DNA from 2 places in the Achromobacter sp. FW305-C-28 genome. Region 2 is predicted to be linked to the other one. Evidence: riboswitches for the same ligand, from Rfam matches in the RefSeq annotation. Region 2 holds a riboswitch; the other holds the start of a gene.
What was found. A riboswitch is a leader RNA that binds a small molecule or an ion and turns the genes downstream of it on or off. The one in region 2 is predicted to bind glycine.
Positions count from the first base shown of each region.

Region 1: linked by a shared signal. The riboswitch ahead of AC3WMR_RS12230 (D-amino acid dehydrogenase) and the one ahead of gcvT (glycine cleavage system aminomethyltransferase GcvT) in region 2 are both predicted to bind glycine.

Region 1 covers NZ_JBYSYL010000004.1:29,626-33,024, reverse strand. The annotation lists gene ampC (class C beta-lactamase) at 1-1,110, opposite strand, end outside; glycine riboswitch at 1,274-1,364, shown strand; glycine riboswitch at 1,366-1,456, shown strand; gene AC3WMR_RS12230 (D-amino acid dehydrogenase) at 1,501-2,730, shown strand; gene AC3WMR_RS12225 (sulfite exporter TauE/SafE family protein) at 2,734-3,399, opposite strand, start outside.
Region 2 covers NZ_JBYSYL010000010.1:54,629-58,027, reverse strand. The annotation lists gene AC3WMR_RS22555 (superoxide dismutase) at 1-63, shown strand, start outside; gene AC3WMR_RS22550 (ZIP family metal transporter) at 91-984, shown strand; glycine riboswitch at 1,084-1,178, shown strand; glycine riboswitch at 1,211-1,333, shown strand; gene gcvT (glycine cleavage system aminomethyltransferase GcvT) at 1,421-2,521, shown strand; gene gcvH (glycine cleavage system protein GcvH) at 2,617-2,994, shown strand; gene gcvP (aminomethyl-transferring glycine dehydrogenase) at 3,092-3,399, shown strand, end outside.

The sequences.
Region 1 (3,399 bases), on a different contig from region 2:
GGCCAGGATCACGATGCCCTCTTTGCGCGACGGCACGAAGGCCACGTAGGCGCCAAAGCCGTTGGTGGCGCCGGTCTTGTTGATCCACGTCGCGGGCTGCGGCGCGCTCGGCGGCTGCAAGGCCTGCACCGGCAAGGTCTCGAAGGCCACCTTGGCAGAATTGCCGGCCACCAGGTCATCCACCGACACCGGATAACGGTACTGCTCCCAGATCAGGTCCTGCGTCATCGCGCCCAATTGGTAGTAGCCCGTGTGCGTGGCCGCGATCGCGCGCTGGATGGCGGCCTCCACGGGCGCCACGCCCAGGTTCACCTCGACAAAGCGGATCATGTCGCGGGCGGTCGATTTCACGCCATAGGCCTCGTCCGCCAGCACGCCCGGATTCACCCGCACCGGCGCGTTCTGCTTGTTGTAGCCCCAGGCGTAGTCCGGCATTTTTTCAGGCGGTACGTTCACATAGGTGCTGCGCAGGCCCAACTTGGGCAACAGGCCCTGCTCCAGCGCCGCCACGTAGGGCTGGCCCAGGCTGCGCGCGGCCGCGACGCCCAGCATGCCGATGCTGGGGTTGGCATAGGTGCGGTGCGTGCCGGGCGCATATTGCGGCGTCCAGGCCTTCAAGTAGGCCATCAGCTGGGCCGTGTCCTGCACGGCGTCCGGCACCTGCAAGGGAAAACCGCCCGCCGTGTGCGTGGCCAGGTTGACCAGCGTGGTCTTGGCGAACGCGCTGCCTTGCAGTTCGGGCACGTACTTGGCGGGGGTGTCGCCCAACGACAGTTTGCCCGTGGCCTCTGCATAACCCGCCAGCGTCACGGTGAAAGTCTTGCTGATCGAGCCCAGCTCGAACAGCGTGTCGGGCGATACCGGCTTGCGCGGTGCGCGCGAGGCATCGCCGTAGTTGAAAAAGCGCTGCTCGCCGTTGCGGGTGACGGCGATCGCCATGCCGGGGATGTCGTACTGGCGCATGACCTCGGCGACGGCGGCGTTGATCGCCTCATCAGTAGCCTGCGGCGGCACCGCAGCGACGGGTGCGCGGGGCGCGGACGACGCTGGCGCTGGCTGCCCCGCCGCCAGGGCGGGCCCGGCGCCTGCGGCCAGGGCCAGGAACCACATCGAAGTACGGAATCTTTCCCTCAGGCGCATGCCATTCTTCCTATCGCGTCACACCGGCTGGCGCCGGCCGAATGGCGCCCAGTGTAGGACGAAATTGGCACATCCTAGTACTAACCCTAAGTCTCGCCCGGCCGAAAATTTGGCTATCCTGCTTCGGTCGATTCAAAACCCCGCAGAAGAGACTCGCCCCCGTGGCGGGCGCCGACGGAGCAACCGCCCCGGAAACTCTCAGGCAACAGGACTGCGCGGTGTAGACAATCTGGAGAGAGGCGCCAAGCGCGCCCACCGAAGGGGATCCCGCGGCGCACACCGCCCGGGTGAAGCTCTCAGGTACCAAGACAGATGGGGTGCTGCTGCCGGTTGGCCGCAGCCACGCTATCTGGAGCCACCATGCCCCGCATCGCCATCATCGGCGCCGGTATCACCGGCGTCACGTCTGCGTACGCCTTGAGCAAACTGGGTTACGACGTCACGGTCTACGACCGCCAGCGCTATCCCGCCATGGAAACGTCCTATGCCAACGGCGGCCAGCTGTCCGCCAGCAACGCCGAAGTCTGGAACAGCGCCGCCACCGTCATGAAGGGCCTGCGCTGGCTGGGCCGCCGCAATGCGCCGCTGCTGCTCAACCCGCGCTTCTCCTGGCACAAGTATTCGTGGCTGGCCCAGTTCATGGGGCAGATCCGCAATTACCGCCAGAACACCATCGCCACCACCCGGCTGGCCATCGAGGCGCGCCAGCACCTGTACGCCATGGCCGAGGAAGAAGGCATCGACTTCGACCTGGAACGGCGCGGCATCCTGCACATCTACCACGACGCCGCCAGCTTCGAGACCGCACGCCGCGCCAACGCGCTGCTGCGCGAAGGCGGACTGGAACGCCACGCGGTCACGCCCGACGAAGCACGCGCCATCGAACCCGCGCTGCAAACGGCGTGCCATGGCGGCTTCTACACGCCGTCCGACGCCACCGGCGACATCCACAAATTCACCAGCGGCCTGGCCCGTGCCTGCGAGCGCCGCGGCGTGCGCTTCGAGCAGGACGCCGACATCCGCGCCATCAGCCGCGACGGCCTGCCCTACGTGCTGGACATTGCCCGCGAAGGCGGCACGCAACACGAACAGCACGAGGCCAGCGCCATCGTCATCTGCGCGGGGGCCGCCAGCCGCCAGTTCGCGCGCCGGCTGGGCGACTCGTTGAACATCTACCCGGTCAAGGGCTATTCCATCAGCGTGCACCTGGACGAGCCCGACAGCCGCGCCGCCGCCCCCACCGTCAGCCTGCTCGACGAGGCCGCCAAGATCGTCACCAGCCGCCTGGGCGACCGCTTCCGCGTGGCCGGCACGGCGGAATTCAACGGCTTCAACATGGACATCCGCGCCGAACGCATCCAGCCGCTGGTGGACTGGACCCGCAAGCACTTCCCCGGCGTACGCACGTCACGCGTGGTGCCCTGGTGCGGCCTGCGCCCCATGACGCCCAACATGATGCCGCGCGTCGGCCCGGGCAAGCGGCCCGGCGTGTTCTACAACACCGGGCATGGGCATCTGGGGTGGACCTTGTCGGCAGCAACGGCGCAGATGCTGGCGGCGAGTGTGCGGGACGGGGTCGCGCTGGCGTAGCGCCTACCGCGCCAGCAACTGCGGCACCGACGACGCCAGCAAGGTCAGCCCTGAACACGTCAGCAGCCCCAGCACCGTGCGCCGGAACGTCACCTCGGAAATGCCGATGTACAGGCGGGTGCCCAGCAGCGTGGGGATCAGCATCGCCGGCGCCACCACGGCGAACATGGGTGCCATGTCGCGGGTGACGATGCCGGTGGCCAGGTAGGTGGCCATCGTCACCGACAGCATGGCCAGGTTGAAGTTCTGGATCACGGCGCGCTGCGTGTCCTTGTTGAAGCCGCGCAGCGTGCACCACAGCGTGGGCACGCTGCCCGCGAAACCGCCGATGCCGCCCAGCACGCCGCCGACCAGACCCACGGCGCCATCGCCCAGGCGGTTGCCGCCGATGCGCGGCAGCCGCTGCGACATCAGCATGACCGGGCACCACAAGGCCAGCAAGGCGCCCAGCACCGCCTTGAACCAGTCCATGTCCAGGTGCGGCAGCACCAGCACGCCCAGCGGAATGCCGGCCAGGCCGCCGATCAGGAAAGGCCACAGCAGTTGCCAGTCAAAGCCCCGGCGCACCGAGAACACGGCCAGCAGTTGCCCGGTCAAGGCGCCGAAGACGGCCAGCGCGGCGGCCAGACGCGGGTCCAGCACCCAGGCCCAGAACGACATGGCCACCAT
Region 2 (3,399 bases):
GCCTTCTACAATGTCGTCAATTGGCCCGAGGTGGCGCGCCGCTACGCCGCCGCCATCGGCTGATCCGGCATTGCGCGAGGGCAGCGTTCCATGAACACATTCAGCCGTCATCGCATCCGGCCCGCAGCCACCAGCGTCAGTGTATGGACGCTGGCGGTGCTGGTCGCCTGCCTGGGCCTGCATCAGTTGTGGGTCTACTTCGACGCGAACGCGCCGCATGTGGCGGACGCGCTGCTGGGCGGCATGGTCGCCGCCGGCGCCACCGCGGCGGGCACGCTGCCCATACTTTTCGCGCGCACCATTCCCCAGAAAATGCAGGACAGCATGTTCGGCTTCGGCGCCGGCGTGATGCTGGCGGCCAGTGCGTTCTCGCTGGTCGCCCCGGGCATCGCGGCAGCCGAATCGCAGGGCGCCGGCCCCTGGGGGGCCGGGCTGACCGTCGGCGCGGCCATCCTGCTGGGCGCGGCCGCGCTGCTGCTGATGGATCGGCTGCTGCCGCATGAACACTTCATCAAGGGCCGCGAGGGCATCGAGGCGCACCGGCTGCGCCGCACCTGGCTGTTCGTCTTCGCCATTACCTTGCACAACCTGCCCGAAGGCCTGGCCATCGGCGTGGGCTACGCCGGCAACGATCCGGTGCGCGGCACCGCGCTGGCCACTGGCATCGCCATCCAGGACATTCCCGAAGGGCTGGTGGTGGCCGTGGCGCTGATTGCGGCCGGCTACAAGCGCTCGTTCGCGGTGGCGCTGGGCATGTTGTCCGGGCTGGTCGAGCCCGTCGGCGCCGTGCTGGGCGCCGCCGTCGTGGGCTGGTCGGCGGCCATGTTGCCCTGGGGGCTGGGGTTCGCGGCGGGAGCCATGCTGTTCGTGATCAGCCATGAAATCATTCCCGAATCGCACCGCAAGGGGCATGAGGTCTACGCCACCTGCGGCTTGATGCTGGGTTTCGTGCTGATGATGCTGCTGGACACGGCGCTGGGCTAGGGGCCGGGAGCCGGTTGCACGCCGGGGGCGCGCGCCGCGGTTGCAGGCCGCGCGGCGCTGGGCGAAGCCGGCGTTTCGCGGTATGCTTTCGGCGCTGTCACGCATGTTGCGGGAGAGAGCGGCTGTTAACCCGGCCGCCGCCGAAGGCGCAATTCGCCCGGAATCGCTCAGGTATCCCATACCGCACATGTTTGCCCTGTCGCGGTTTTCGCCGTGCGGATGGGCAAAACAGCACTCTGGAGAGACCTGGCGCCGCTGCCCAATCAGGGACATAGCGCGCAGCCCAGGCGCCGAAGGTGCAAACCCGCCACGCGGGGCAACTCTCAGGCAAAAGGACAGAGGGGCGGAAGATTCAGCCGTTGCGCGGGGGCTCATCGCCCGTCCGCCAGCGGCATTCCGTAACCCTGGCACCGCTGCCGCTCCGGAGTACCCGCGCATGTCCGCAACCCTCAAACGCACCCCGCTGGCCGACGAACACATCGCCTCTGGCGCCCGCATGGTCGATTTCGGCGGCTGGGACATGCCCCTGGCCTACGGCTCGCAACTGGAAGAACACCACGCGGTGCGCCAGGATGCCGGCATGTTCGACGTCTCGCACATGCTCAACGCCGACGTCACCGGCCCGGATGCCTTTGCCTTCCTGCAGTACCTGGTCGCCAACGACGTGGCCAAGCTGACGGTGCCGGGCAAGGCGCTCTATACCTGCATGCTGAACCCGCAGGGCGGCGTCATCGACGACCTGATCGTCTATTTCTTCGCCGCCGACCAATGGCGCGTGGTGGTCAATGCCGGCACCGCCGACAAGGACATGGCCTGGATGCAGCGCGTCAAGCAGGCTGGCAAGTTCGACGTCACCATCACGCCGCGCCGCGACCTGGCCATGATCGCCGTGCAGGGCCCCAATGCCCGCGCCAAGGTCTGGGCTGCGCGCCCCGCCTGGCAGGCCGCCAGCGAGCCGCTGACCCCGTTCGTGGCCGCCCGCATCGGCGACGACACCCTGGTGGCCCGTACCGGCTACACCGGCGAAGACGGTTTTGAAATCGTGCTGCCTGCTACGGAGGCCGTGCAGCTGTGGCGCGACCTGGTCGCCCAGGGCGTGCGCCCGGCTGGCCTGGGCGCGCGCGACACGCTGCGCCTGGAAGCCGGCATGAACCTGTACGGCCAGGACATGGACGAACTGACCCAGCCCGGGCAAGCCGCGCTGACCTGGACGGTTTCCCTGAAAAACCCCGAGCGCCGCTTCATCGGTCGCGATGCGCTGGAACAATTCGCCACGCCCGCCGCCTTCGTCGGCCTGAAGCTGCAGGAGCGCGGCGTCATGCGCGCCCACATGGCCGTGCGCACCGCGCAGGGCACCGGCGAGCTCACCAGCGGCACCATGTCGCCCACGCTGGGCGTATCGATCGGCTTTGCCCGCCTGCCGCAAGGCGTGGCCGTGGGCGATACGGTCGAGGTCGACATCCGCGGCAAATGGGTGCCCGCCCTGGTCTGCAAACTGCCGTTTGTCCGTAACGGCAAAGCCGTCGAACACTCGTAAACTCGAAGCTTCGCGCCGCAGGCCCCCGTGACGGGCGGGCCGCCGGCGCGAGGCGCGCAACACCATTCTTCTACTCGAATCCCTCAGGAGTTCCCATGAGTCTGCCCACCGATCGCAAGTACACCCAGTCCCATGAATGGGTCAAAGCCGAAGGCGACGTGTTTGTCGTCGGCATCACCGATACCGCCCAGGACCAACTGGGCGACCTGGTCTTCGTCGGCGACGTCAAGGTCGGCGCCAAGCTGAACGCGGGCGAAACCGCCGGGGTGGTCGAGTCGGTCAAGGCCGCCTCGGACATCTACGCCCCGGTCGCCGGCGAGATCGTTGCATTCAACGACGAACTCGAAAGCAACCCCAACCTGATCAACGAATCGGCCTTCACCGCCTGGATCTTCAAGATCAAGCCGGTCAACGCCGCCGATGCCGACAAGCTGCTGGACGCTGCCGGCTACGAAGCCGTCGCCAACGGCTAAGCCTGTCCGGACGGGCGGCGGCGCCAGGCGCCGCGCCCGTCCGCAAGATGCATCACCGTTCGTCCCCCGACGACACCTGCTACCCCGAGATCCCTCCATGTCGCGCGCCCTAGACACCCACACCGACTTCATTCCCCGCCACATCGGCCCCTCCGACGCCGACCAGGCCGCCATGCTCGCCGTGATCGGCAGCGCCAGCCTGGACGCCCTGATCGAAGAAGTCGTGCCGCCCAAGATCCGCAGCCAGGCCCCGCTGGCGCTGCCGCCCTCGCGCAGCGAAGCCGACGTGCTGGCCGAACTGAAGCAGATCGCCGGCCGCAACAAGGTCTTTCGCAACTACATCGGCCAGGGTTACTACGGCACGCAGACCCCCAACGTGGTCCTGCGCAACATTCTCGAGAATCC